DNA from 3 places in the Streptomyces sp. NPDC002328 genome. Region 1 is predicted to be linked to each of the others. Evidence: riboswitches for the same ligand, from Rfam matches in the RefSeq annotation. Region 1 holds a riboswitch; each other region holds the start of a gene.
What was found. Region 1 has a riboswitch for thiamine pyrophosphate ahead of thiO (glycine oxidase ThiO). Riboswitches for the same ligand answer to the same signal wherever they lie in the genome.
Positions count from the first base shown of each region.

Region 1 (9,515 bases):
AGCCGAAGTTGATCAGATACGGCGCGTGCACGTACGCCGGCGTCGACTCCGCCGCGCACGCCTCCCGGAACGCCTCGTCCTGCCGCGGGTTGCCGACGGGGGTGGCCCAGCCGCGCGGGTTGGCGACGAAGACCTGCACGGTCTCGGCCTGGAGGTCGCGGGCGTAGGACACCCCGACCGAGTGCAGGCCGCCGGCCACGGGGACATGGCCGCCGACGGGGTTGCGGGTGGGGAAGGGGGAGACGGGGGAGGCGGCTGCGGCGGGGGCGGCTGCGGTGCTGGAGGCGGGGGCGGCGGACTGCTGAGGACTCACCCGTTCAGAGTGCCATGCCCCGGAAACCGCCCGGTCACCGAGGCCGCCCGCCGCCTTCCGTCACCGGATGGTGATCGTGATCGTCGACCCCTTGGGCGCCGACTCCCCGGCCTCCACCGACTGCTTCTTCACGGTGTCCCCGAACAGCCCCAGCAGCCCCCGGTCCTCCTTGACCTCGAAGCCGGACTGCTCGAGCCGCCGCTTCGCGTCGTCGACGCTGTCGCCGACCACGTCCGGGACCTCGACCAGCTCCGGGCCCTTGGACAGCGTCAGCGTCACGGTGTCGCCCTCGGCGGCCCGCTTGTCCGGCCCCGGCGACTGGACGGCGACCAGGCCCTTGTCGAACTCGGAGTTGACCTGCTCGGTGGAGACCTTCACCTTCAGCCCGGCGTCCGCCAGCGCGGCCCGCGCGTCGGCCAGGCTCTCGCCGGTGACCTCAGGGACGTCGACCGGACTGCCCTTGCTGACGACGAGGGAGACCGCGGTGCCCGCGCGGCGCTCCGTGCCCGCCTCGGGCGAGCTGCTGATCACCGCGCCCTTGGGGACGTCCTCGCTGAACGCCTGGGTCACCATGCCCGGCTCCAGGCCGTCCTCCTTCAGCTGCGCCCTGGCCTTGGCCAGCCGCTGGCCCTTCAGATACGGCACCTTCACGGTCTCCGGGCCGTCGGACACGACGAGCTTCACCGTGTCGTTCCTGCGGATGCGGTCGCCCGTCCCCGGATCGGTGGCGATGACCGCGCCGCGGGGGACGGTGTCGCTGTACCGGTGCTCGGCCGTGCCGGCTTCCAGCCCGGCCTCCTCCAGCCGCTGCCTGGCCTGCTGCTCGGTCTGCATGAGCACCGCGGGGACCTTGGTGAACTGGCCGGAGTTGATGTACCAGACGCCCGCGCCGAGGCCGAGGACCAGCAGGACCACGGTGACGACCGCCAGCACCCCGCCGCGGGGCCGCACGGAGCGGCGGCGCGGCGGCAGCGGAGGCGGGCTCCGGAACCGGGACGTCCGGTCGAGCCCGTCCCCGTCGGCGGGGGCGGCCGGGTCGTCCTCGTTGACGGGCAGGGGGCGCGGCACGGTCAGCGAGCGCGGGATCACGCTCGTCCGGTCCTCGGCGCTGTCGTGCTCCGCGGAGAGGGCCTGCGGCGGCAGCGCGTCCAACTGCTCCTCGGTGAGCGCGGCGCGCGCCTCCCGAAGCTGCGCGAGCAGCGCCACGGCGTCGTACGGACGCACGTCCGGATTGCGGGCGGTGGCCGAGGCGACCAGCTCGTCCAGTTCGTAGGGCATGCCGGGCACGACGGCCGAGGGCGGCGGCACGTCCTCGTGGAGGTGCTTGTACAGCACGACCGCGGGCGTGCCGCCGTCGTGCGGCTTGTCGCCGGTGAGCATCTCGTAGAGCACGACGCCGCACGCGTACACGTCCACGCGCGCGTCGGCGGTGCCGTGCTCTATCTGCTCGGGCGCGAGGTAGGAGACGGTGCCGAGGACGGCGCCGGTGGTGCTGGTGACGGTGTCCACGGAGCGCACGAGACCGAAGTCGGCGACCTTGACCCGCCCGTCGTCCCCTATGAGCACGTTCTCGGGCTTCATGTCCCGGTGCACGAACCCGGCCCGGTGCGCGGCGCCGAGCGCGGCGAGCACCGGCTCCAGGATGTCCAGCGCGGCCCGCGGCTGGAGCGCGCCGCGATCCCGCAGCACGTCGCGAAGCGTGCAGCCGGCGATGTACTCCATGGCGAGATAGACGTACGCCCCGTCGGCACCCTGGTCGAACACCTGAACGACATTCGGGTGGGCGAGCCGGGCGACGGACTTGGCCTCGCGGATGAAGCGCTCGACGAAGGAGACGTCGCTCGCGAGCGTCGGGTGCATCACCTTCAGCGCGAGCACGCGGTCGAGGCGGGTGTCCACGGCCCGATAGACCGTGGCCATCCCGCCGACCGCGATCCGCGCCTCCACGCGATAACGCCGGTCGAGCACCTGCCCGACCAGAGGGTCCTGAAGGGTCGTGTCCACGCAGCGAGTCTACGAGCCCCCACCGACACCCCCACCCCACCCACCACCGCACTGAAGCGGACCTGTGACGCACGCAATGAACCAGCGACAAGAATCGAACGCGGGGAAAGCCGCCGACGGCGCCGAGCCCCCACAGGCGACGTCCACCTCTCAGTCGACGGTGAACGGGCGGTGCGCGGGTGGGAGAAAAAACGGGACCGTCCCGACGGTCAGAACGCGGGACGCTCGGGGTCCAGCACGGCCAAGCCCTCCGCAGGAGAAGACGCCGCGGCGAAGTAGCGCCGGGGAATCCGCCCCGCCAGCCGAGCCAACCGCCCCGCCTCCACCCCCGCCCGCATCGCCCACGCCATCCGCTCCGGATCCCCCGCCCGCGTCACGGCGGACGCCAGCATCACCCCCGCACACCCCAGCTCCATCGCCAGCGCCGCGTCCGACGCCGTACCGGCCCCCGCGTCCAGAATCACCGGCACCCGCGCGTGCTCCACGATCAGCTGGAAGTTGTGCGGGTTGCGGATCCCGAGCCCGGACCCGATCGGCGACCCCAGCGGCATCACCGCCGCGCACCCCACGTCCTCCAGCTTCCGCGCCAGCACCGGATCGTCGTTGGTGTACGGCAGCACCGTGAACCCGTCGTCGACCAGCGTCTCCGCGGCGTCGAGCAGCTCCACCGGGTCCGGCAGCAGCGTCCGCTCGTCCGCGATGACCTCCAGCTTCACCAGGTCCGTCCCGAGCGCCTCCCGCGCGAGCCGCGCCGTCAGCACCGCCTCCCCGGCCGTGAAGCACCCCGCCGTGTTCGGCAGCACCCGGATCCCGAGCCGCTCCAGCACGGAGAGCACCGAGCCGTGCACCGAGGGGTCCACCCGCCGCATCGCGACCGTCGTCAGTTCGGTCCCGGACGCCACCAGCGCCCGCTCCAGCACCTCCAGGCTGGGCGCACCGCCCGTGCCCATGATCAGACGGGACGAGAACGCCGTACCGCCGAGGACGAAGGGATCGTCGGCCATGGCTCAGCCTCCTTGCACGGCTGTGAGGATCTCCACACGGTCGCCCTCGCGGAGGGGCGTGTCGGACCACCGCGCGCGCGGGACGACGGTTTCGTTGAGCGCGGCGGCCACCCCGGAGGGCGCGGCGGTCAGGGACCGCACGACGGCGTCGAGGGCGGTGCCGGCCGCGACCTCCCGCTGCTCGCCGTTGACGCGGACACACACCGAGCCGTGGGCGGAGTCGCCGGCCGAGCCGTGGGCCTGGTCCTGTTCCGGGCTGTTCATACGGGCAGCTCCGAGAGTGCGGCGGCGCCGAAGCGCCGGGGTGTGAACGGACGGGCCACATCGGGCAGTTCACCCGTGGTCAGGGCATGCGCCAGCACATCGCCGGTCACCGGCGTGAGCAGCACGCCGTTGCGGTGGTGCCCGGTGGCCAGCAGCAGCCCGTCCAGCCCGCTCGGCCCGAGCAGCGGCGCGTTGTCGGGCGAGGCGGGACGCAGCCCCGCACGCGTCTCCGTGAGCGGCAGCTCGGTGATCCCGGGGATCAGCTCATGGGCGTCGCGCAGCAGCTCGTAGACGCCGCCCGCCGTCACCGTCGTGTCCCAGCCGAGCTCCTCGCTCGTCGCGCCGACGACCAGCTCGCCGTTCTCCCGGGGCACCAGGTAGACGTCGCTGCCACGCACCACCGCGCGCACCGTACGGCTCAGGAACGGCGCGTAGCGCGGGGGCACCGCCAGCCGCAGCACCTGCCCCTTCACCGGCCGCACCGGCGGCAGCACCTCCCGCGGCACCCCCGCGAGCCGCCCGCTGAGGCTCCCGCCCGCGAGCACCATCTGCCCCGCCCCGAGCGCCGTCCCGTCGGCCGTGACGATCCCGGCGGCCCGGCCGCCCGTCACGGACAGCCGCTCGGCCCACGCGCGGTGGAACACCACGCCCGACCGCTCGCACGCGGCCACCAGCGCCCCCGCGAGCCGCCTCGGGTCGATCTGGTGGTCGCCGTCCACCCGCAGCCCGCCGCGCACCCCCGGCGCGAGCATCGGCTCGAGACGACGGCACTCCCGCCCGGACAGCCACTCCGACTCCAGCCCCGACTGCCGTTGCAGGGCGTGCAGTTCACGCAGATGCGCCCGGTCGTCGGAGTCCAGCGCGACCGCGAGGGTGCCGCAGCGGCGGTAGCCGAGGTCGTGCCCGGTGAGGTCGGTCAGCTCGGCCGCGAAGTCCGGGTAGCGGCGCGCCGATTCCACGTTCAGACCGAGCAGCGTCTGCTCGCCGTGGTGCAGTTCGGTGACGGCGGCCAGCATCCCGGCCGCCACCTGCGCGGCCCCGCCGCCCGGTTCGGGATCCACCACCGCCGTGGCGAACCCGCGCTGCGCGGCCCGCCACGCCGTGACCAGCCCGATGACGCCGCCGCCGACGACGAGGACGTCCGACGTATGTGAGGACATGGGCGTCCAGCCCCTCCCTTCGCCGGCATGACCCGGATCAGGTTCGTACGGTCGGAGGCCGCCAGCCTCCCTCTCAGCCCGGTGCGTCCGGGCTCCCGCGAGTGCTCTACGCGGCCACCCTAGCTCTTGGTCCCGCACACCGGTAAGGCAGCATGGCGGGATGCCGCGCTCGCTCGAAGGACTCGTCCTCGCCCCCGTCGCCGACCAGGCCCCCGGCCAGGTCGGCACCCGCACCCGTTTCACGTACCACGAGCGGGACGGTGTGATCTGGGCCGACTACACGGGCGGCGACGTCGTACGAGGGCATCTGGTGGGTACCCGAGAGGGAGACCGACTCGACTTCCGGTACGTACAACTCAAGTACGACGGCACGACGTCTTCAGGGCACTGCGTGTCGACGGTGGTGGAGCTGCCCGACGGCCGGGTGCGCCTCGACGAGACCTGGGAGTGGGAGTCGCAGTCCGGCAGCGGGACCAGCGTTGTGGAGCAGGTCACGGAGCACGACGGCTGACTGACAATTCGTCAGTTGTCTAAGGTGATCAGGTGAGCGAGCAGAGACGGGACGAAGTCAGGCCGGCCCAGCGGCGCGTGGTCGTCGTCGGCGCGGGCATGGCCGGGGTGCAGACCGCGGTCGCCCTGCGTGAGCAGGGATTCGACGGTTCGGTGACGCTGATCGGCGCCGAACCCCACCAGCCCTACGACCGGCCCCCGCTGTCCAAGGCCGTCCTGCTCGGCAAGGCCGAGGGCTCCGCCTTCGACGTCGACTTCGAGAGCCTCGGCATCGACCTCAGGCTCGGCAGCGAGGCGCTCGGCGTGCGCCCCGCCGACCATGTGCTGGACACCGAGGCCGGACCGGTCCCGTACGACGTCCTGGTCCTCGCCACCGGCGCCGAGCCGATCCGGCTGCCCGGCGCCGAGGGCGTGCCGGGCGTCCATCTGCTGCGCACCCTGGACGACGCCGAACGGCTGCGGCCCGTCCTCGCCCGGCAGCACGACGTCGTGGTCGTCGGCGCCGGCTGGATCGGCGCGGAGTTCGCCACGGCCGCCCGTGACGCCGGCTGCGCCGTCACCGTCGTCGAGGCCGCCGACCGGCCGCTGGCGGGCGCCCTGCCCGCCGAGGTCGCCGCCCCGATGGCCGGCTGGTACGCCGACAGCGGCGCCGAACTGCGCACCCACACGCGCGTGGAGCGCGTCGAACCCGGCGCGGTCGTCCTCGACGACGGCTCACGGCTGCCCGCCGGAGCCGTCGTGGTCGGCATCGGCGCGCGGCCCGCGACGGCCTGGCTGACCGGCTCCGGCGTCGAGCTCGGCGCGCACGGCGAGGTCGTGGCCGACGCCCATCTGCGCACCTCCGCGCGGGACGTGTACGCGGTCGGCGACTGCGCCTCCTTCCCCTCCGCGCGGTACGCCGAACGGCTCCTCGTCCACCACTGGGACAACGCCCTCCAGGGCCCGCGCACGGTCGCCGCCAACATCATCGGCGAGCCCACCGATGAGCCCCTGGAGGCCTACGACCCGGTGCCGTACTTCTGGTCCGAGCAGTTCGGCCGCTTCGTCCAGTACGCGGGCCACCACGGCGCGGCCGACCGGATGGTGTGGCGCGGCGACGGCTCCGGTCCCGCGTGGACGGTGTGCTGGCTGCGCGAGGACCGCCTGATGGCCCTCCTGGCCGTCGGCCGGCCGCGTGACCTGGCCCAGGGCCGCAAGCTGATCGAGGCGGGCACGCCCATGAACCCCAGACTGCTCACCGACCCGGCCCGCCCCCTGAAGAACGCGACCGCCTGAGCGCGCGGGCGCGACGCCCCCCGGGGCAGCGCGCCCCCGCCCGGGGGACGGCCCATCGCGGCCCGCCCCGCGGAGCGCCTACGCTTGTCCCGTGACCGAGATTGACGCAAAGATCGATGCTCTCGTCCCCGCCTGGCTCACCCTGCCCGACATCGCGGAAGCCCTCGATGTCGAGGTGACGCGTGTGCGGCAGCTGGTCAAGGAGGGCCAGCTCATCGCCGTACGCCGTGGCGAGAACCGCGCGCTGCACGTCCCCGCCGCCTTCATCGACGAGGACAAGGTCGTCAAGGGCCTGGTGGGCACCCTGACGCTCCTGCGGGACGACGGTTTCACGGACGAAGAGATGCTCGAGTGGCTCTTCACCCCCGACCCGAGCCTGCCCGGCACCCCGGCCCAGGCCCTGAGCGAGAATCGCGGCACGGAGGTGAAGCGCCGCGCCCAGGCGCTCGCCGTCTGACGCACTGAGTCGAACAACCGTCCGGTGTACGGCCCCGGCCCGGTCCGCCGCGGCCCCGGCCGTACACCACCGCACCCGGGGGACCCTCCGGTGCGCCGCCGCCCCGGGGGACCACGCATGCCCGACACCGCCCGCGCCCGCCTCGCCGACGCCCGGCTGTACCTCTGCACGGACGCCCGCAAGAAGCAGGGCGACCTCCCCGAGTTCCTGGACGCGGTCCTCGCGGGCGGCGTCGACATCGTCCAGCTGCGGGACAAGGGCATGGAGGCGGCCGAGGAACTCGAGCACCTGAAGGTGTTCGCCGACGCCTGCGCACGGCACGGCAAGCTGCTGGCGGTCAACGACCGCGCGGACGTCGCCCACGCCGCCGGCGCCGACGTCCTCCACCTCGGCCAGGGCGACCTGCCGGTCCCCGCGGCCCGCGCGATCCTCGGCGACGACGTCCTCATCGGCCGCTCCACCCACGCCGAGGCGGAGGCCGGGGCCGCCGCCGTCCAGGACGGCGTCGACTACTTCTGCACCGGCCCCTGCTGGCCCACCCCGACCAAGCCCGGCCGCCACGCCCCCGGCCTCGACCTGGTCCGCCGCACGGCCGCCCTGGGCGCCGACCGCCCCTGGTTCGCCATCGGCGGCATCGACCTCTCCCGCCTCGACGAGGTGCTGGACGCCGGCGCCCGCCGGGTCGTCGTCGTCCGGGCGATCACCGAGGCCGTCGACCCGGGCGCCGCGGCGGCCGAGTTCGTGAAGCGACTGCGCCAGGCGTGAGGCATGAGCCCGGCCGATTGTCCAAAGGGTGGACAACAGCCCGGCGAATCGGGCAAATCTCCGAGATCCGGTTGGGGGACCGCCGCCCCCTGACTAACCTGCCCGTATGGCCCTCGGAACCGCATCCACCAGGACCGACCGCGCCCGCACCGTGCGCGACATCCTGGCCACCGGCAAGACGACCTACTCGTTCGAGTTCTACGCGCCGAAGACGCCCAAGGGCGAGCGGAGCCTGTGGGACGCGCTCCGCAGGGTCGAGGCGGTCGCCCCGGACTTCGTGTCGGTGACCTACGGCGCCGGCGGTTCCACCCGGGCGACCACGGTCAAGGAGACCCAGCAGATCGTCGTCGACACCACCCTCACCCCGGTCGCGCACCTCACGGCCGTGGACCACTCCGTCGCCGAGCTGCGCAACATCATCGGCCAGTACGCCGACGCCGGGATCCGCAACATGCTCGCCGTGCGCGGCGACCCGCCCGGCGACCCCATGGGCGAGTGGGTGCGGCACCCGAGCGGTCTCACCTACGCCGCCGAGCTCGTCCGGCTCATCAAGGAGTCCGGCGACTTCTGCGTCGGCGTCGCCGCCTTCCCCGAGATGCACCCGCGCTCCGGCGACTGGGACGCGGACGTCAGGCACTTCGTCGACAAGTGCCGGGCCGGCGCCGACTACGCCATCACCCAGATGTTCTTCCAGCCCGAGTCCTACCTGCGGCTGCGCGACCGGGTGGCGGCGGCCGGCTGCGCCACCCCGGTCATCCCCGAGATCCTCCCGGTGACGAGTGTGAAGATGCTGGAGAGGCTCCCCAAGCTCAGCAACGCCCACTTCCCGGCCGAGCTGAAAGAGCGCATCCTCACAGCCAAAGACGATCCGGCCGCTGTACGCTCCATTGGCATCGACTTCGCCACGGAGTTCTGCGCTCGGCTCCTCGCCGAGGGAGTGCCCGGACTGCACTTCATCACGCTCAACAACTCCACGGCGACGCTGGAAATCTACGAGAACCTGGGTCTGCACCACCCACCGCAGGCCTAGACCGGTCGCATCCAGATACGACACACTGCGTAGCGGCCACTGGGAGAGGGGCGTACATGGGCTGGACGGTCCTCTACATCGCGTTCGGCATCGTCGCGCTGTGGCTGCTCGGCGAGGTGCTGTTGCAGTACAAGGCGCGGCTGCGCTGGCGACTGCTGGCGTTCGCCGGCTTCGTCGGCGTGGTGCTGGGCGTGCTCATGCCCAACGTGATCGTCATCGGGCTGGGCGCCGCCGCCTTCGCGGTCGGCCAGACGTACGTCACGCTGTCGTTCCGCCGCGGCTTCTCCGCCGGCTGGGCGGTCAGCCGCCGCGGCGCTGACGCCGTCAAGGGCCGCCGGGGCAAGACCGAGCGCAAGGACCCGACCCTGGAGGTCTCCGACCTGGAGGCGGCCGAGGCCGGCGCCGACCCCTACGGCCAGGACACCGGCTCCCCCTTCGGCGGCGACAGCGTCTCCTACGGCCGCGACAAGAACTCCTTCGACGACGACGACCGCGACGACGTCTTCACCCCGGCCGCCCGGGGCGCCGCCGGGGCCGCCGAGACCACCGCCGTCTACGAGCCGCAGCCCATGCCCGACGACACCGGCACCTACGGCGTCTACAGCGACTCCGCCTACGCGGCCGCCGCCCAGCCCCAGGACCAGTACGCGACGGCAGCCCAGGGCGCGGACCAGAGCCACGGCTATGACGGCTACTCCGGTTACGGACAGCAGCAGTACGGCTACGACTCCGC
Region 1 is NZ_JBIARQ010000001.1:370,544-380,058, reverse strand. It holds gene ACFYX4_RS01740 (deoxyribonuclease IV) at 1-313, opposite strand, end outside; gene pknB (Stk1 family PASTA domain-containing Ser/Thr kinase) at 374-2,317, opposite strand; gene ACFYX4_RS01730 (thiazole synthase) at 2,527-3,321, opposite strand; gene thiS (sulfur carrier protein ThiS) at 3,325-3,525, opposite strand; gene thiO (glycine oxidase ThiO) at 3,582-4,745, opposite strand; TPP riboswitch at 4,743-4,854, opposite strand; gene ACFYX4_RS01715 (hypothetical protein) at 4,906-5,256, shown strand; gene ACFYX4_RS01710 (NAD(P)/FAD-dependent oxidoreductase) at 5,289-6,530, shown strand; gene ACFYX4_RS01705 (Rv2175c family DNA-binding protein) at 6,622-6,987, shown strand; gene thiE (thiamine phosphate synthase) at 7,105-7,752, shown strand; gene metF (methylenetetrahydrofolate reductase [NAD(P)H]) at 7,859-8,782, shown strand; gene ACFYX4_RS01690 (hypothetical protein) at 8,839-9,515, shown strand, end outside.

Region 2 (9,515 bases), on a different contig from region 1:
GAGGGCGCGCGGCGCGGGGCACCACCCAACCCACGCAGCCTGCGGGCAGTCGTGCCGCTGGGGCGATGGGGGTCCCCCCGCTCGAGCGAAGCCGAGAGCGGGGGAGGGTGGGCGCAGGCGGCAACCGGCCGGCGCCGGACAGCGACACCCCACCCCCGGGCACCCCACACCCCGCCCGGACGACAGGCATCCCCCCGCTCATGCTGAGCAGGGGCGGCCACGCAAAGTCCGGCGCGACCGACATCCCCCCGACCTCGACCCTGTCCCACGGCACCCCCCAGACGCCGGACGCCCAATCCACCCCCCGGCCCAGCTCAACAGCCCCCACGGACGACGCCCTCCCCACCCCCACACCCCCCAACCCCACCGCCCTCCCCTGGGGCGCAGCCCTCCTCGCCGCCGGCCTGGCAGTAGAGGCCTACGCCGCCCGCACCACCACAACGGCAACCGGCGGCACCGACCTCACCCTCCCCGGCGGCCCCACCGGCCCCGCCACGGTCCTGGCCGGCTGGGCCCTCACCGTCCTGGGCCTCGCCCTGGCCGGCCCCGGCCTCACCCACCTCTGCGGCCGCCTCCTCCAGGCCGCCCGCCCCGGCGCGCTGCGCCTGCTGGCCGGCCGAGGCCTGATGCAGGAGGCGTCCCGCATCGGCCGCCCCCTCGGCATCCTCTGCGCCGTGGTCTCCGGCGTGTACACCATGTCGGCGCTGCACGACGCCATCGACCCCGCCGACCCCGCGAGCCTCGCCTTCGGCGGCCCCCTGGCCACCCTCGGCACCGCCCTCGTCGCCGGCTGCGCCCTCGCCACGCTCCTCACCACGGCCGTGGAGGCCCGTCAGGCCCGCGCCGACACCACCGCCGCCCTGCTCCGCCTCGGCGCTCCCAGCACCGCGCTGCGCAGCGCCGCGGCCCTCCGCGCCGGCGCGCTCGCCGCCCTGTTCGTCCCGCTCACCCTGACCGTGGCCGAACTGGCGTCCCTCCCCCTGACCGGCTGACCCACCCGACGAACCCACCCGATGAACCCGCGCAGAACACCCGCGCAGAACACCCGCGCAGAACACCCGCGCAGAACATCCGCGCAGAACACCCGCGCGAAAAACCCGGTGAGAAAAGTCCCCGCCCACCGATGAGTTCCGAACAACCCCCCGGTCTACAGAACCGAACGCACCGAGCACCACCCGCTCGCCGCAGGAACACCGATGGGAGAGACCCGATGACCGCCCGCGCCTACCAGCAGATGATCTTCGTCAACCTGCCCGTGAACGACCTCGACGCCTCGAAGAAGTTCTTCACCGAGCTGGGCTACGCGCTCAACCCCCAGTTCAGCGACGACAACGCGGCCTCCGTGGTCATCAGCGACACCATCGTGGCGATGCTGCTCACCAAGCCGTTCTACGCGACCTTCACCAAGAAGGAGATCGCGGACGCCACGAAGACCAGCGAGGTCCTCATCGCGCTGAGCGCCGAGAGCCGCGAGAAGGTCGACGAACTGGTCGACCGCGCCCTGTCGCTGGGCGGCAGCCCCGCCGGCGAGACGCAGGACCACGGCTTCATGTACGGCCGTTCCTTCGACGACCTCGACGGCCACACCTGGGAGGTCGTCTGGATGGACCCGGCGACCGTCCAGGACTGACCGCACGTCCGCCGAAGACCGACCGCCCACCCGGCGGCGCGGCCTAGCATGGGCGGGTGCAACCCACCACACCCGCCCAGCCGTTCGACGGTTCCCACGACCGTGAGATCGAGTCCCTCGCCGAGTTCGACGAGACGGTGGCAGCCCACGGCACGCTGGCCCGCTACCGTGTCCAGGCGGTCGACCTGACGGCCCGTACGGACGTCCTCCTCACCCTGGACACCACGGGCTCCGTCTTCCTCGGCTGCCCGATGGCCCCGGAGGCGGAGGCGAGGGCGCGCGCCGGCGGGGCCCTGGTCTTCCCGCCCGTCCCCGGCCTCTCCTTCGACCCGTACCGGGGCTTCGTCTACTCCCCCGACGAGTTGTTCGCGTCCCTGCGCGAGGGCGGCTACGAGGCGACCCCCGACGCCCGCGCCTACGCCTGGTTCCAGCGGACGAAGGCCGACGGCGACGTCTACGCCTCGATGCTCCGCTCGATCCACGACGACGCCGTCTCGGACGCCCTCGACGAACTCCTCGTCGGCGCACGGGTGGTGGGCGTGATGGGCGGCCACGCCATGGCCCGCGGCACGGACGCCTACGCCGGCGCGGCCCGCCTCGGCCGCGAACTCGCCCGCGCCGGGCTCACCGTCGCGACCGGCGGCGGCCCCGGCGCGATGGAGGCGGCCAACCTCGGCGCGTACGCGGTCCCCTTCGCCGACGGCATGCTCACCGAGGCGCTGCAACTCCTGGCCAAGGTGCCGCAGTTCACGCCCTCGGTCACCGACTGGGCGTCGGCCGCCTTCGAGGTGCGGGCCCGCTGGCCGCACGGCGGCCCCTCCGTCGGCATCCCCACCTGGTTCTACGGCCACGAGCCGCCGAACCCGTTCGCCGCGCACATCGCCAAGTACTTCTCCAACGCCACGCGCGAAGACGGCCTGCTGGCCCGCTGCACCGCGGGCGTCGTCTTCCTGCCGGGCGCCGCCGGGACCGTGCAGGAGGTGTTCGACAACGCGACGCCCAACTACTACGAGTCGCGCGGCGAGCCCACGCCGATGGTGCTCGTGGACCGGGCGCACTGGACGGAGCGGCTGCCGGCGTGGCCGTTGCTGCGGGCGCTCGCCCGGGAGCGTTCGATGGAGGGTCGAATAGCCCTGGTTGACCGGATCGAGGAGGCCCCGGAGGCGTTGAAACGTCTCGGCGGTTAATGAGCGGGCAAAGCCGAGGGCCGTGAACCCTTCCCGCATTGACAGTACTTATGGAACGCTTATAGACCTGTGAGCCCCCTGGGGTTGCTGCGACGCCAGCATCGGGGGCGTCACCGGACCCTCCACCCCCCGCAGTCGCGCATCACGTAAAGGACAAACGTGTCCCCATTCCGCCGTAACGCCGCTCTTTCGGGGCGCATCCTCGGTGTCACCGCGGCCTCGGCCGCCCTCGTGCTCGGGGCCTCGGGCTCCGCGCTGGCCGGCGACATAGCGGACTTCTCCGCGACCGCCTCCTGTGACGGCGCGAAGGGCGTCATCACCGTCACCGACAAGGACGCGACGGCGATCCCGGCCGTCGTCACGGTGTTCCTCCAGAACAACAACGCCGACCTCCGGCAGGTCGGCACGCCGCAGACGGTCATCGGCTCGGCCAAGGGCGCCACCGTCACCTTCGCCGAGGACTGGGAGCCGGGCGCCGTCTACCGGGTCCACGTCACAGCCGTCGACGCGGACCTGAACGCCGACATCACGCCCAACCTCACCACCCCGGCCAAGGGCTGCGCCGCAGCCGAGAAGCCCACCACTCCCACCACGCCCACCGCCCCGGCGACGACACCGTCGTCGACGCCGTCCGACACCGCCTCCTCACCCGCCGCGTCCGGGACGCCGTCGCCGTCGCCGTCGCCCTCGGGCTCCGCCTCGGCGGACGACGACAGCACGCCGTCGGACGACGCCGGGTCGGGCGCCGTCGCGGGCACGGGATCGAGCAACGCCCCGTCGCCCGGTCTCGGCGAGTCCAACCTGGCCGAGACCGGCGCCGACTCCCACACCGGTCTGGTCGCCGGCATCGCGGCCGCCCTGGTCGCCGTCGGCGGCGGAGCGGTCTTCTTCGGCATGCGCCGCAGGGGCACCGGCAACCGCTGAGCCCCGCACCGCACCGACCGTGGCCCGTCCCCCTGGGGGCGGGCCACCCGTGCGTCGATGCCCCTAAGGCCGGCCGCGTACGCGGCGGGCGAGGGCCGTCCTCAGTCGAGGACGACGATCTCCGTCGCGTCGAACGTCACGCCGACCGTGTCCCCGACCTCCGGCGCGAGCCGCAGCGCGCAGGCCGCTTCCAGGCGGGGCGCGTCGTCCGGCTGGAGGTGGAGGGCGACATGGGTTCCCTTGAAGGTGCGGGCGGCGACCGTGCAGCGCAGCCCCTCCTCCGCGTCGGCCAGGCGCACCCCGGCGGGACGGACGAGCAGCGTGCGCGCGCCCTGCGGGGAGCCAGGCGGGACCGGCGTCTTGCCCCACGGGGTGTCCGCGGCCTCCCCGGCGACGCTCGCCTCGACGACGTTGTCGAAGCCGAGGAAGCGGGCCACGAAGGCGTCCGCCGGCCGCTGCCACACCTCAAGGGGCGTGCCGGACTGGGCGATCCGCCCGTCCCGCATCACCACGACCCGGTCGGCCAGCGCGAACGCCTCGCCCTGGTCGTGGGTGACCGCGAGCACGGTGGTGCCCAACCGGCCGAACAGCTCCCGCAGTTCGACGACCAGCCGCTCCCGCAGCGACCGGTCGAGCTGACCGAGCGGCTCGTCGAGCATCAGCAGCCGGGGGCGGGGCGCGAGCGCGCGGGCCAGCGCCACCCGCTGCTGCTCGCCGCCGGAGAGCGCGGCGACGGCCCGGCGGGCGGCGCCCGGGAGGCCGACGAGGTCCAGCAACTCCCGCACCCGCTGCGTCTGTTGCTGCTTGCCGGTGCCGTGCATGCGCAGCCCGAAGGCCACGTTGCCGCCCACGTCCCGCTGCGGGAAGAGCTGGTGGTCCTGGAACATCAGGCCCAACTCCCGCTTGTGCGCGGGCACTCCTGACTGGTCCCGCCCGTCGAGCAGCACCCGCCCGGCGTCGAGGGGCTGGAGCCCGGCCACCGCCCGCAGCAGCGTGGACTTGCCGCTGCCGCTGGGCCCGAGCACGCACACCACCTCGTGCTCGGCGACGTCGAGGTCGACGCCGTCGAGCACGGCCCGCTCCCCGAACCGCACGGTCGCGCCCGCAAGCCGCAGCAGCATCAGAACTCCCCGGTCCGGTCGGTGCGCAGCCGCTCCAGCACCAGCAGGGCCACCGCGCACACCAGCATCAGAATCGTCGAAAGGGCCATCGCCTGGCCGTAGTTGAGCTCACCCGCGCGCCCCAGGAGCCGGGCCACGGCGACCGGCAGCGTCGGGTTGTCGGGCCGGGCGATGAACACCGTCGCCCCGAACTCCCCGAGCGACACGGCGAAGGCGAACCCGGCCGCGACCAGCAGCGCCCGCCGCACCATCGGCAGGTCGACCTCCCGCCACACCCGCCACGGCGACGCCCCGAGCACGGCCGCCGCCTCCCGCAGCCGTACGTCCACCGCCCGCAGCACCGGCAGCATGGTCCGCACGACGAAGGGCACGCCCACCAGCGCCTGCGCGAGCGGCACCAGGATCCAGGCCTCGCGCAGGTCGAGCGGAGGCTCGTCGAGCGTGATCAGGAAACCGAAGCCGACGGTCACCGCGGAGACGCCCAGCGGCAGCATCAGCAGCGCGTCGAAGCCCCGCACGAGGCGGCCCGCGCCGCTCCGGGTCAGCGCGGCGGCGGCCAGTCCGCCGATCAGCACGGCGATCGCGGTGGCGGCGAGGGCGTACTCGAGGGAGTTGCCGACCGCCTCGATCGGCGGGACCAGGAAGACGTTGCCGTCGTCCGAGGTCAGTGCCCGGTAGTAGGCGAAGTCCGGCGCGTCGAAGGAGCGTTGCACGAGCACCGCGAGCGGCAGCAGGAGCAGCGCGACGATCGTGACGAGGACGCCCGCCAGCAGCGCCCACTGTCCCGCGCCGCGCGGCCGTCGCGCCGTCATGGACGCGTCCACCAGCCGCAGCGCGCTCTCCCTGCGCCGGACCGTCCAGGCGTGCACGGCGAGGATCGCGCCCACCGCGACGAACTGCACGAGGGTCAGGACGGCGGCCGTGGACAGGTCGAAGATCTCCGAGGTCTGCCGGTAGATCTCCACCTCCAGCGTGGAGAAGGTGGGCCCGCCGAGGATCTGGACCACGCCGAAGGAGGTGAAGGTGAACAGGAAGACCATCAGCGCGGCGGCGGCCACGGCCGGCGCGAGCGCCGGGAGGGTCACCCGCCGCCACGCCCCGAAGGGCGAGGCCCCCAGCATCCGCGCCGCCTCCTCCTGCCGGGGGTCGAGCTGCGCCCACAGCCCGCCCACGGTCCGTACGACGACCGCGTAGTTGAAGAAGACGTGCGCGAGCAGGATCGCCCACACGGTGGTGTCCAGCCGTACGCCCCACAGCTCGTCGAGCAGTCCGCCGCGCCCGACCAGTGCCAGGAACGCCGTGCCGACGACGACCGTCGGCAGCACGAACGGCACGGTGACGACGGCCCGCAGCACCTCCTTGCCGGGGAAGGCGAAGCGGGCGAAGACATAGGCGGCGGGCAGCGCGAGCAGCAGGGTGAGCGCGGTGGAGGCGAGCGCCTGCCAGGTGGTGAACCACAGGACGTGCCGGATGTCGGACTGGCCGAGCACGTCGAGGAGCCGGCCGAACCGCCATCCGCCGTGGCCCTCGCCGTCCCCGTCGCCGTTCAGTCCGCGCGAGACGATCGCGGCGACGGGGTAGGCGAAGAAGACGCCGAAGAACGCGACGGGCAGGGCCATCAGCCCGAGCCGCGCCGCGTTCCCGGTGCGTCGCCGGCGGGTGGCTACTTCAGGACGAGCGAGGTCCACGTCTTGACCCACTGGTCGCGGTCCGCGGCGATCTTCGCCGGGTCCATGGTCTCGGGATCCTGGGCGGCGGGCCCGTACTTCGTGAACTCGGCGGGCACGGCCGCGCCCTTGACCACCGGGTAGACGAACATGTTGAGCGGCATGTCCTCCTGGAACTGCTTCGAGACCAGGAAGTCGATCAGGGCCTTGCCGCCCGCGCTGTTCTTCGCGTTGCTCAGCAGCCCCGCGAACTCGACCTGCCGGAAGCAGGTGCCGGTCGCGACGCCGGTCGGGGCGGTGGCGGGCTTCGGGTCGCCGAAGATCACCTCGGCGGGCGGGGAGGAGGCGTAGGAGACGACGAGCGGCCGGTCGGCGCCGGCCTTCTTGCCGCCGGCCGAACCGGAGAACTCCTCGTTGTAGGCCTGGTCCCAGCCGTCGACGACCTTGACGCCGTTGGCCTTGAGCTTCTTCCAGTACGCCTCCCAGCCGGCGTCCCCGTACTTCGCGGCGGTGCCGAGCAGGAAGCCGAGGCCGGGCGAGGAGGTGGAGGCGTTCTCGGTGACCAGGAGGTCCTTGTAGGCGGGCTTGACCAGGTCGTCGAAGGTGGCGGGCGGGGCCAGCCTCCGGTCGGCGAAGTACTTCTTGTCGTAGTTGACGCAGATGTCGCCGTGGTCGACCGGGGTGACCCGGTGCTTGTCCCCGTCGAGCCGGTACTCCGCGCCGACCTGGTCGAGGCCCTTGGCCGCGTACGGCTGGAACAGGTCGTTGTCGAGGGCGCGGGACAGGAGCGTGTTGTCGACGCCGAAGAAGACGTCGCCCTGCGGGTTGTCCTTGGTGAGGATCGCCTTGTTGACGGCCTGCCCGGCGTCGCCGTCCTCGAGGACCCGGACCTTGTACCCGGTCTGCTTCTCGAATTCGGGAAGCACGTTCTTGGAGACGGCCCACGAGCTGTGGCTGACGAGGGTGACGGTCTTGGAGCCGCCGTCCGAGCCGGAGCCCGAGTCGCCGGACGACGACGAACCGCACGCGGACAGCGTGACGAGGCCGAGGCTGACGGCCGCGGCGGCGAACGTCCTGGTGTGCACTGGATTCCTCCTGGGGGTGACCAGGAAGAGACGCGGCCCTGCCCGGGACCCGCGAGGGGAGCCCGGGCAGGGCGCAACAGCTCGAGTGATGACCGAACTTCCTACCCAGAATGACCTGGGCGAGGTTCAGAGGGTCTGCGGCCGGTTGCCGCACTCTCAGCGCTGTGGCGCTCCCCTGTCGGAATACGAAGGTATGAAGTTGTCTCGGAACAGACTACCGCTCGGTCGCCGCGAGCTGGCCACAGGCCCCGTCGATCTCCTGGCCCCGGGTGTCCCGGATGGTGACGGGCACGCCGTGCGCCGCGATGGCCTCGACGAACGCCTTCTCGTCCTCGGGCCGGGAGGCGGTCCACTTGGAGCCGGGCGTCGGGTTCAGCGGGATGAGGTTGACGTGCACGGGACGGCCCTTGAGCAGCCGGCCGAGCCGGTCGCCGCGCCAGGCCTGGTCGTTGATGTCACGGATCAGCGCGTACTCGATGGACAGGCGCCGCCCGGACTTCTCCGCGTACTCGAACCCGGCGTCGAGCACCTCGCGTACCTTCCACCGCGTGTTCACGGGGACGAGGGTGTCGCGAAGCTCGTCGTCGGGGGCGTGCAGCGAGATCGCGAGCCGGCACTTGAAGCCCTCGTCGGAGAACCGGTGGATGGCCGGCACCAGCCCGACCGTCGAGACGGTGATCCCGCGCTGCGAGAGCCCGAGCCCGTCGGGCGCGGGGTCGGTGAGCGCGCGGATGGAGCCGACGACCCGCTTGTAGTTGGCGAGGGGCTCGCCCATGCCCATGAACACGATGTTGGACAGCCGGGCCGGACCGCCGGGGACCTCGCCGTCGCGCAGCGCGCGCATGCCGTCCACGATCTGGTGCACGATCTCGGCGGTGGACAGGTTCCGGTCCAGGCCGGCCTGCCCGGTCGCGCAGAACGGGCAGTTCATGCCGCATCCCGCCTGCGAGCTGATGCACATGGTCACCCGGTCCGGGTACCGCATCAGCACCGACTCCACGAGCGTCCCGTCGAACAGCCGCCACAGCGTCTTGCGGGTCGTGCCCTGGTCCGTCGACAGATGCCGTACGACGGTCATCAGCTCCGGCAGCAGCGCCTCGCGCAGCTTCTCGCGCGCGCCGGCCGGGATGTCGGTCCACTCGGCCGGATCGTGCGCGTACCGCGCGAAGTAGTGCTGCGACAGCTGCTTCGCCCGGAACGGCTTCTCACCGATCTCCGCCACCGCCTCCTTCCGCTCGGCGGGCGAGAGGTCGGCGAGGTGCCGCGGCGGCTTCTTGGCTCCGCGGGGGGCGACGAATGTGAGTTCTCCGGGCTTAGGCATGGCTGTACCAGTGTGGCAGATCCAATCGGGTGAGGTTCCGCCCCGCCGCCGGCGGCGGTCAGCTCAGGGCGAGGCGCATCAGGATCCTCGGGTGGCCGGCCAGCACGGAGGTGGTGTCCGCGGCGTGGACGAAGCCGGCGCGTTCGAAGTTCTTCCGCAGGCCGGCGTAGGCCATCGTGAGGTCGACCCGGGCGTCGCCGTTGTCGAGGGGGTACGCCTCGATCGCCGGGGCGCCCTGGGCGCGGGCGAACTCCACCGCGCCCTCGATGAGCGCGTGGGAGACGCCCCGCTTGCGGTGACCGGGGCGGACCCGGACGCACCACAGCGACCACACCGGCAGGTCGTCGACGTGCGGGATCTTGCGGTTGCGCGCGAAGGATGTCTCGGCGCGCGGCGCGACGGCGGCCCAGCCGACCGGCACGTCACCGTCGTAGGCCAGCACCCCGGGCGGGCGCTCCGCACGGCACAGCCCTTCGACGTACTCGCCGCGGGCTTCTCCGCGCAGTTCGTTGTTGAGCCTGGACGGGATCCGGTAGCTCAGGCACCAGCACACGCCGGCCCCCGCCGACTTCGGCCCGAG
Region 2 is NZ_JBIARQ010000010.1:208,656-218,170, reverse strand. It holds gene ACFYX4_RS24980 (hypothetical protein) at 1-992, shown strand, start outside; gene ACFYX4_RS24975 (VOC family protein) at 1,211-1,630, shown strand; gene ACFYX4_RS24970 (LOG family protein) at 1,687-2,817, shown strand; gene ACFYX4_RS24965 (LAETG motif-containing sortase-dependent surface protein) at 2,977-3,741, shown strand; gene ACFYX4_RS24960 (ABC transporter ATP-binding protein) at 3,843-4,862, opposite strand; gene ACFYX4_RS24955 (ABC transporter permease) at 4,862-6,481, opposite strand; gene ACFYX4_RS24950 (thiamine ABC transporter substrate binding subunit) at 6,526-7,614, opposite strand; TPP riboswitch at 7,695-7,801, opposite strand; gene rlmN (23S rRNA (adenine(2503)-C(2))-methyltransferase RlmN) at 7,829-8,935, opposite strand; gene ACFYX4_RS24940 (GNAT family N-acetyltransferase) at 8,994-9,515, opposite strand, start outside.
Region 2: linked by a shared signal. The riboswitch ahead of ACFYX4_RS24950 (thiamine ABC transporter substrate binding subunit) and the one ahead of thiO (glycine oxidase ThiO) in region 1 are both predicted to bind thiamine pyrophosphate.

Region 3 (9,515 bases), on a different contig from region 1:
CCCCACCGGAAGAGCCCTACTATCGGCTCGCCATGACAGCAGCAGGGAAGCACCAGGTGAGCCGCGCGGAAACCTCACGCCGAGGCAGCCGGCCGGGCCGGGCGGGCATCAGGGACGTGGCCGCCGCCGCCGGAGTGTCCATCACGACCGTCTCCGATGCCCTCAACGGCAAGGGCAGGCTCCCTGACGCCACCCGACGCCATGTCCGTGAAGTCGCCGAACGGCTGGGCTACCGCCCCTCCGCCGCGGCCCGAACCCTCCGTACCGGAAAGTCAGGCCTCATCGGTCTGACCGTGACCACGTACGGGGATGAACCTTTCACCTTCACCGAGTTCGCGTACTTCGCCGAGATGGCGCGCGCCGCGACCTCCGCCGCCCTCGCCCGCGGCTACGCGCTCGTCATCCTGCCCGCGACCTCGCGCCACGACGTGTGGTCGAACGTCGCCCTGGACGGCACGGTGGTCATCGACCCCTCCGACCAGGACCCGGTGGTCAGCGAGCTCGTCCGGCAGGGCTTACCCGTCGTCTCCGACGGCCGCCCGGCCGGCACGCTCCCGGTGACCGCCTGGGTGGACAACGACCACGAGGCCGCCGTCCTCGACCTCCTCGACCATCTGGCCGACGCCGGCGCCCGCCGCATCGGCCTGCTCACGGGCACCTCCACGGACACGTACACCCACCTGTCGACCAGCGCGTACCTGCGCTGGTGCGAGCGCGTCGGCCAGGACCCGGTCTACGAGGCCTACCCCGCCCACGACCCCTGCGCGGGCGCCGTCGCCGCCGACCGGCTGCTGGCCCGCCCCGACCGCCCCGACGCGGTCTACGGCCTGTTCGACCCCAACGGCACCGACCTGCTGGCCGCGGCCCGCCGCTACGGTCTGCGCGTCCCCGAGGACCTGCTGCTGGTGTGCTGCAGCGAGTCCACCGTGTACGCCAGCACCGAGCCGCCGATCACCACGCTCTCGCTCAAGCCGCGCCGCATCGGGACGGCGGTGGTCCAGCTCCTCATCGACGCGATCGAGGGCGTGGACGGGGACCACCCGGTCGAACAGGTGATACCGACCGAACTGATCGTGCGTACCTCGTCTCAGCGACGTCCGCCACGGACGACGGTGAGTCCGCCTCGGGCGCCCGAGAAGACGTAGAGCGGGGCGCGCCGCGCGGGGGCTGCGCTACAGCCGGGGGGTGCCGTCGTCGTACGGGGCTGGGGACTGGCCCCGGGGCTGGCCCCGTGCCCCCCGGCCGGGCCGCGAGGAAAGCGGGCTGAGGGGAAGCGCCGGGGTTTCCGGTGGCGCGGCGTTCGGTCCTTGCGGCGGGGTGCCCGGGCGGGAGGCGGCTCGACCGGCGGCGCACCGGGCCCGGCGGCTGAGGGGCACGGGTCCGCGGTCGGGGGACCAGGCTCGGGCGGGCTGACGCGATCGTCCCGAAGGCCGGCCGCGCGGTCGCCCGGCCGGTGGGCCGGTGGGCCGGTGGGCCGGTGGGCCGGCGGGCCGGCGGGATCGTTCCGGAGGCGGCCCGCGGACTCGGTCCGTCGGCCCTTCCGGAAGCGGACGCGCACCCCCCGCTTCGCCCGAGGCGTGTGGGACGAGAGTGTGGTCACGGTGTCCGCGGGGTGGATCCGGGGCTGCCGATCCCGTCTCAACCGGGACGAAAGCCGCGGGGAAACCGAGCCTTGCTCTGATTCACCACCCCTGGGACATCACACGACGCGATCCGCATTCCTATGATGGGCCCACGGCACCGCGGGCCGTTACGACCAGGCAGTCCGAAGCGGTGCAGCTGCGGCGCGATGGTGGAGGGGTCTGATGACTCAGGGGGCCGGTCAGGGACCCGAGGTGGAGCGGACGGCGACGTTGCGCGACTTCCGGGTGCCCGCGTACGTCCACGAGACCGGTCCGTACGCCGAGAGCACGCATCCCGGAAACGCCGCGCCGCCTCTCGAGGACCCGTTGGAGCACCCCGAGGGCTACACGCCCACCCAGCGCGATCTGCCGGTCATCAACCGGGGCGACACCGTGCAGGTGACCGTCGACGCCGAACCCGACCCGGCGCCGCAGCAGGCGACCGGCCAGGGTCCGCTGTTCGTCGTCGGCGACGTGCACGGCTACCTCGACGAGCTGATCTCCGCCCTCCAGGAGAAGGGCCTGGTCGACGACGCCGGCCACTGGTGCGCGGGCACCGCCCGGCTGTGGTTCCTCGGCGACTTCACGGACCGCGGTCCGGACGGCATCGGCGTCATCGACCTCGTGATGCGGCTGTCCGCCGAGGCCGCCGCGGCCGGCGGCTACTGCAAGGCCCTCATGGGCAACCACGAACTGCTGCTGCTCGGCGCCAAGCGGTTCGGCGACACCCCCGTCAACTCCGGCGCGGGCACCGCCACCTTCCAGGCCGCCTGGCTGCTGAACGGCGGCCAGAAGTCGGACATGGACCGTCTCCAGGACCACCACCTCCAGTGGATGGCCCGCCTCGACGCCGTCGAGGAGGTCGACGGTCATCTGCTCGTGCACTCGGACACCACCGCCTACCTCGACTACGGCGACTCGATCGAAGCGGTCAACGACACCGTCCGCGAGACGATCACCCGCAACGACGCGGACGAGGTGTGGGACCTGTTCCGCAAGTTCACCAAGCGCTTCTCCTTCCGCGACGAGGGCGGAGCCGACGCCGTCCGCTCCCTGCTCGATACGTACGGCGGCACCCGCATCGTTCACGGCCACAGCCCCATCCCGTACCTGCTGGGCGAGGTCGGCTCCGAGGAGGGCGACGACCCGCAGCCCTCGGTCGAGGGACCGCACGTCTACGCCGGCGGGCTGGCCATCGCGATGGACGGCGGAGTGACGATGGCCGGGAAGCTGCTGGTCCAGCAACTGCCGCTCACCGACTGACCGTTCACGGACCCGGCGCTCACCCCGCCGGACCGGCCGACTACACCCCAGGCCAGGGGCCAATTTCCGCGAACCCCCTGTCACCTCATGCCGTCGCCGCTCTACCATCGGCTTATCCGTAGCAGGCTCCCCTCCGTTTCTGCCCGACGGCTCGTTGGCATGCGAGCCCCAAGCCCTACGGAGCATCGGGGGATGCACATGAACAGCGTTCCGCAGCACCTGCACAGCGAGGACCGCCAGGAGTACGAGCGGATCCTCGATGAGGCGCTGCGCTCCGCCCCACACCACCCGGAACTGACCGCTGTCGGACAACGGCTCAACGCCGAACAACTGCGCACCATGGCGCTCAACGCCACCGCCCTCATCACGGCGGCCGCGGCGACCGAGTACCAGCACTATGTGAAGGTCCGCGAGGAACTGCGCCACCCGGCGCCGTCCACCCCGTCGACCTCCGGCCACGACTCCGGCTCGGGCGAGCCGGGCGTGGGCGGGATGGGGCTCGCCTCCACCATGGGCGAGGCGGCCCAGGTCGCCGAGGCCGCCGGGGCGGGCGCCGTCGCCGTCGCCGCCGTCCTCACCCCCGTTCTCGCCGGCACCGCCGCGGTGATCTTCCTGCTCGTGGGATACGTCCTCAGGATGCTCGAGCCCGAGCCGACAGCCGCCGAGGCCATGATCAACGTCGGTTGGGCGTTCGGGGCCGTCGCGGCGGCCGCGATCCTCGTCGCCACCGTCGGACTCCTGCTCACCGCCCTGCGCAACCGTCCCTCCCTGGAGGCCGGCCTGTACGGCGAGCGCAGCGAGGAGGTGGACCGCGCCAGGGAAGCCTGGCGGGAGGCCCTGCTCGACCGGGGCATCCTGCCGTTCCTGCGCGAGGCCCTCGCCGACCCGGGTACGACCGCCGCACTGCATCCCACACCCGCCCCTCCGGCCCCCACCGGGCGGCTGCCGAAGATCGGCTACGGCCGGCCCGGCTTCACCAGCCCCGACGACGGCCCCTCGGCCGGCCCTCGGCCGAGCTACACCAGCCCGGACTACACCAGCCCGGACTTCGGGGGCCCGGAGCACCAGCCCGAGTAGGCCTTCGGCTTGCGCCCCCACCGCGGAGCGCAAGCCGCACGCCGGGCCGCGTCAGCTCCGAGCCGGAACGCGTCAGCCCTGAGCCGGGGAGCGCGAACGCGAGCCCCGCGCCGGGGAGCGGCACCCTGTGCCCGGGAGCAGCCCCGTACGCCCGGGAGCAGCCCCCGCCACCCGGGAGGGCGAGCCGCACCCGAGGCGCCCTCCGGCATGTCCGCGGCCCCTTGCGGGCACGAGCAGCGCCGACTCAGGCGATCAGCGGCCTTCGCGCGACATCCGCCGCGGCCCGTACGAACGCGCGGACGCGCTCCGTGGTGTTTCCCTCCAGCCACACCGGTCCCCGTTCGATCGGCGGTGCGTCGTGGATCGGCACATAGGACACGTCCGGCCGCGGGTAGTACTGCCGGGAGTGCTCGCCGACCGGCAGGACGCCTCGGCCCATCGCCACCAGGGTGAGCATCTCCGAGAACGACCGTCCGGCCGGCCCCTTCGGCACGGGTCTGCCCGACGGGGTGCGGTCCGGAGTGCGGTCCTGTTTGAACGCCGCCGAGGTGACCTCCGGGTACTGCACCACGGGGTGTTCGGCGAGTACCTCCACGGACACCGACTCCTCGTCGGCGAGCGGATGCCCGGCGGCGACGGCGAGCACCCGGTTCTCCGTCAGCAGCACCGGTCCGCACGCCATCCCGTCGAACGGGTACGAGGCGATGAGGACATCCACCGAGCCGTCGAGCAGACTCGCGCGGGAGTCGGCCAGCTGTACCTCCCGCACGTCGACGCGGCAGTCGGGATGACGCTCGCCGAACACACCGACCGCTTCCAGGAGCGTGGGGGCCGTCCACTCGCCGAGAAAGGCGACCCGCAGCTCACCCGTGACACCGCGGCCGGCATCGACGGCTCTGCTCAGCGCCTCGTCCATCGCGGCGACCAGGGGCCTCAGATCGTCGGCCAACTGCCGCCCGATCGCCGTGAGTCGGACGGTTCTGCTGGTCCGTTCGAACAGTGCGCCTCCGATCCGCCGTTCAAGCCTCTTGACGACTTGGCTGACCCGCCCGGTCGTCACACGCAGGCGCTCGGCGGTGCGCCCGAAGTGCAGTTCCTCGGCAAGCGTCAGGAAGGTCTCGATCTCCACCCGTTCCAGCACAGTCCCCCCGGCGTTTAGTCAGGCTCAACGCCCGTCGTTCGATTCGTCGTTGATGACAGCTTCTCGCCGGTGGATCGTAAGAGGCGTCCCCCTGAAACCCACCACTATCGAGGACGCCCCATGAACGCTTCGGACATCACCGCCTACCTGGCCGGCCTCGACGACGAGCTGCGGGAGATCGGCGAGAAGGTGCGCCCCCACATCGACGCCGCCTTGCCGGACGGCGCCGGCGCGCTCTGGCACGGCCATCCCACCTGGAGCCTCGGCGACAGACCCGGCCGGACACCGGTCTGTCTGCTCAAGGCGTACACCTCCTACGTCACCTTCGGTCTGTGGCGAGGCCAGGAGATCACCGACCCCTCCGGGCGGCTGGTCCCCGGCGCCCGCCAGATGGCCTCCGTGAAGCTCAGGACCGTCGACGACGTGGACCCGGCCCTGTTCACCCAGTGGCTGCGCCATGCCGTCGCGCTGGAGGAGAAGTGACCTCGCTGCGCGTCAAGGCCTTCGATCATCTGGTGCTCAACGTCGAGGACGTCGAGCGGTCTCTGGACTTCTACATCGGGCTCCTCGGTCTGGAACCGGTCCGCGTCACCGAGTGGCGGGCGGGCAGAGTCCCGTTCCCCTCGGTGCGAGTGGCCCCCGAGACCGTCATCGACCTGGTCCGCCGCCCTCGGGGAACGTCCAACGTCGACCACATCTGCCTCACCGTGGACCCCCTGGACTGGGACGAGTTCCTCAGGACGGAGCCCGTCACCCTGCTCGAAGGCCCCGTCGAGCGTTTCGGCGCACGGGGCTCCGCCACCTCGGTCTACGTCCGGGACCCGGACGGCAACACCGTGGAGCTCCGCTGGTATCCGCAGGACTCCGCGGCCTGACCACGCAGGACTCCGCAGCCTGACCGCGCCGGGCTCCCCGGCCTGACCGTTCCTGGCTCCCGGTCCGGACGGCATCGCGTCCGGACCGGGACCGGGGCCCTGCGAACTCGGTCGACCGAAGGGCCGCCTCAGTCGGCCATGGGCAGGTACACCCTGTTGCCGCTCGCCGCGAACTCCTTGGACTTCTGGAGCATTCCGTCCGCGATCTCGTCCTGTGTCGCTCCTTCCGTCGGCGTACCGCCGAATCGCTCCGTGATGCTGTGGCTGATCTTCATCGAGCAGAACTTCGGCCCGCACATCGAGCAGAAGTGAGCCGTCTTGGCCGGTTCCGCCGGCAGGGTCTCGTCGTGGAACTCACGGGCCGTGTCCGGGTCGAGGGCCAGGTTGAACTGGTCCTCCCAGCGGAATTCGAAGCGGGCGTCGGACAGCGCGTCGTCCCATTCCTGCGCACCGGGGTGCCCCTTGGCGAGGTCGGCTGCGTGGGCGGCGATCTTGTAGGTGATGACGCCGGTCTTGACGTCGTCACGGTTGGGCAGGCCCAAGTGCTCCTTGGGCGTGACATAGCAGAGCATGGCCGTGCCCCACCAGGCGATCATCGCGGCACCGATGCCGGAGGTGATGTGGTCGTACGCCGGCGCGACGTCCGTCGTCAGCGGGCCGAGCGTATAGAACGGAGCTTCATCACAGATCTCCTGCTGAAGGTCGATGTTCTCCTTGATCTTGTGCATCGGGACGTGGCCCGGGCCCTCGATCATCGTCTGTACATCAAAACGCTTCGCGATCCGGTTGAGTTCCCCGAGCGTCCTCAACTCCGCGAATTGCGCCGCGTCGTTGGCGTCCGCGATGGAACCGGGGCGCAGGCCGTCGCCCAGCGAGTACGTGACGTCGTAGGCCGCGAGGATCTCGCAGAGTTCCTCGAAGTTCTCGTAGAGAAACGATTCCTTGTGGTGGGCCAGGCACCACGCGGCCATGATCGAGCCGCCGCGGGAGACGATGCCGGTCTTGCGGTTCGCCGTCAGGGGGACGTACGGGAGGCGGACGCCGGCGTGGACCGTCATGTAGTCCACGCCCTGTTCGGCCTGCTCGATGACCGTGTCCTTGTAGATCTCCCAGGTCAGCTCCTCGGCCCTGCCGTCGACCTTCTCCAGTGCCTGGTAGAGCGGCACCGTGCCGATGGGGACGGGGGAGTTGCGCAGCACCCACTCGCGGGTGGTGTGGATGTTCCGGCCGGTGGACAGGTCCATGACCGTGTCGGCACCCCATCGGGTCGCCCAGGTCATCTTCTCGACCTCCTCCTCGATGGAGGACGTCACCGCCGAGTTGCCGATGTTGGCGTTGACCTTCACCAGGAACCGCTTGCCGATGATCATCGGCTCGATCTCCGGGTGGTTGACGTTGGCCGGCAGCACCGCGCGGCCCGCGGCGATCTCCTCGCGGACCACCTCGGGCGCCACGTTCTCCCGGATGGCCACATACTCCATCTCGGGCGTGATCTCGCCCCGCCGGGCGTAGGCGAGTTGAGTGACCGCCTCGCCGGCCCGACCGCGACGCGGCAGCCGGGGTCGTCCCGGGAAGACCGCGTCGAGATTGCGCAGACCGCCGCGCGGCGAGGTGTGCTTGATGCCGTCGTCCTCGGGACGGACGGGGCGACCCGCGTACTCCTCGGTGTCCCCGCGGGCGATGATCCAGTTCTCCCGCAGCGGGGACAGCCCCCGGCGGACGTCGGTGTCGACGAGCGGATCGGTGTACGGGCCGGACGTGTCGTACAGCGTGACCGACTTCCCGTTGGTGAGGTGCACTTGACGGACCGGCACCCGCAGATCGGGGCGTGTGCCCTCGACGTACGCCTTGTGCCAGCCGATGGACTTCCCGGCCTCCCCGTTCGCGGAGACCTCGGCGGAGATCTGCGTGGAGGCAGGCGTGCGTGCGTCCTTGTTGGTCATGAGACCTACTCCCTACGCCGGCATTACCCGGTAACAGGTTCAGCGGTCGACGCAGCGATTGCCGTCTGCCGACGTTTCATGTGAAACATCACTCGGTGGTGATGGCGTTCCACGTGAAACATCGCGAAGACGGAGGTCAGCGCCCTCTCAGCCCGGTGCTCCGAGCTCCCGCGTGTGCAAAAGGTGCCTCCACGCTAGCGGCATGTGTGGCGCGGTGAACAGTGGGCCCCTGCCGTTCTTGCGATGATCGGTCGGTGACCACGACTCCTCCCCCGTATCCGCCCCCCGAGCCGCCTCGCCGACCGGCCGCCCGAAACAGCACCGGGCCCGGCACCGGACCGGGTCCCGAAGACGACCGCGACTTCAGCAGAGGGCGTGATCACGGGTTCGGTTACGGCGGCGGGCGCCCCGACGACTTCGGCGGCGCGTACCCGCCTGACGGAGGCCAGGCATCGGGCGACGGTCCGGCAGCGGACGGCGGGGGACGCGGCTTCGGAGACGGCAACGGCCACGGGGCCGGGCGGGGTTCAGGTGGCGGGCAGGGCTCGGGGGGCCACGGCCACGGATCGGGCGGGCATGGCTCGGGAAGCCACGGCTACGGTCCGGGTGGCCACGGTCCCGGCGGTGAGCAGGGCGGGGGCGACAGCCACGACCACGGTTCGGGAGGGCACAGCTCGGGCGGGCACGGTGCGGGTGGCGGTCATGGGCACTCGCACAGCCACAGTCACGGCCCGGCGGCCCCCGTCTCCCGGCACCTGCGCAAGGTCATCGGTGCGGTCCTGATCCCGTTCGCCGTGGCGGTGCTCGCCGGGTTGGTCGTGCTGTGGCCCGGCGGCGCTCCGGCGCACGAGCGCACCGGGGTGGGCTTCGACCGGCAGACCCAGCAGGCGACGGTCACCAAGGTCGAGAGCGTGAGCTGCTCGTCGGTGAACGCCTCGGGTGAGACCCCGACCGGAGACACCTCCACGGCCGAGGGCTCCTCCGCGCAGCAGCAGGCGAACGGCACCTGCAAGCGGGCCACGATCCGGGTGGACACCGGCAAGGACAAGGGCCGTACGTTCACGGAGATCGTCCAGCCGGACCAGTCACGGCAGTTGGAACAGGATCAGAAGGTCGTGGTCGCCTACGAGCCCTCCGCGCCGAAGGACCTCCAGTACTCGGTCACCGACATCAACCGCCGGCTCCCGATGGGACTGCTCGCCGGCATCTTCGCGGTCGCCGTCGTGATCGTCGGACGGCTGCGGGGCGTCATGGCCCTGATCGCGCTGACCATCAGCTTCCTGGTGCTGAACTTCTTCGTCCTGCCCGCGATCCTCCAGGGGTCGAACCCGCTGGCCGTCGCGGTGGTGGGGTCGAGCGCCATCATGCTGATCGCCCTCTACCTGTGTCACGGTCTCTCGGCCCGCACCTCCGTCGCGGTGCTCGGCACGCTCATCTCGCTGCTGCTGATCGGCGCCCTCGGATCCTGGTTCGTCGACTGGGCCGCGCTGACCGGCAACACGGACGACAACACCGGGTTGATCCACGGCCTGTATCCGTCGATCGACATGAGCGGTCTGCTGCTCGCCGGCATCATCATCGGTTCGCTCGGCGT
Region 3 is NZ_JBIARQ010000011.1:66,114-75,628, reverse strand. It holds gene ACFYX4_RS25680 (LacI family DNA-binding transcriptional regulator) at 33-1,145, shown strand; gene ACFYX4_RS25675 (metallophosphoesterase) at 1,806-2,885, shown strand; gene ACFYX4_RS25670 (hypothetical protein) at 3,078-3,962, shown strand; gene ACFYX4_RS25665 (LysR family transcriptional regulator) at 4,207-5,091, opposite strand; gene ACFYX4_RS25660 (DUF1801 domain-containing protein) at 5,224-5,586, shown strand; gene ACFYX4_RS25655 (VOC family protein) at 5,592-5,978, shown strand; gene thiC (phosphomethylpyrimidine synthase ThiC) at 6,107-7,921, opposite strand; TPP riboswitch at 7,914-8,103, opposite strand; gene ACFYX4_RS25645 (YibE/F family protein) at 8,176-9,515, shown strand, end outside.
Region 3: linked by a shared signal. The riboswitch ahead of thiC (phosphomethylpyrimidine synthase ThiC) and the one ahead of thiO (glycine oxidase ThiO) in region 1 are both predicted to bind thiamine pyrophosphate.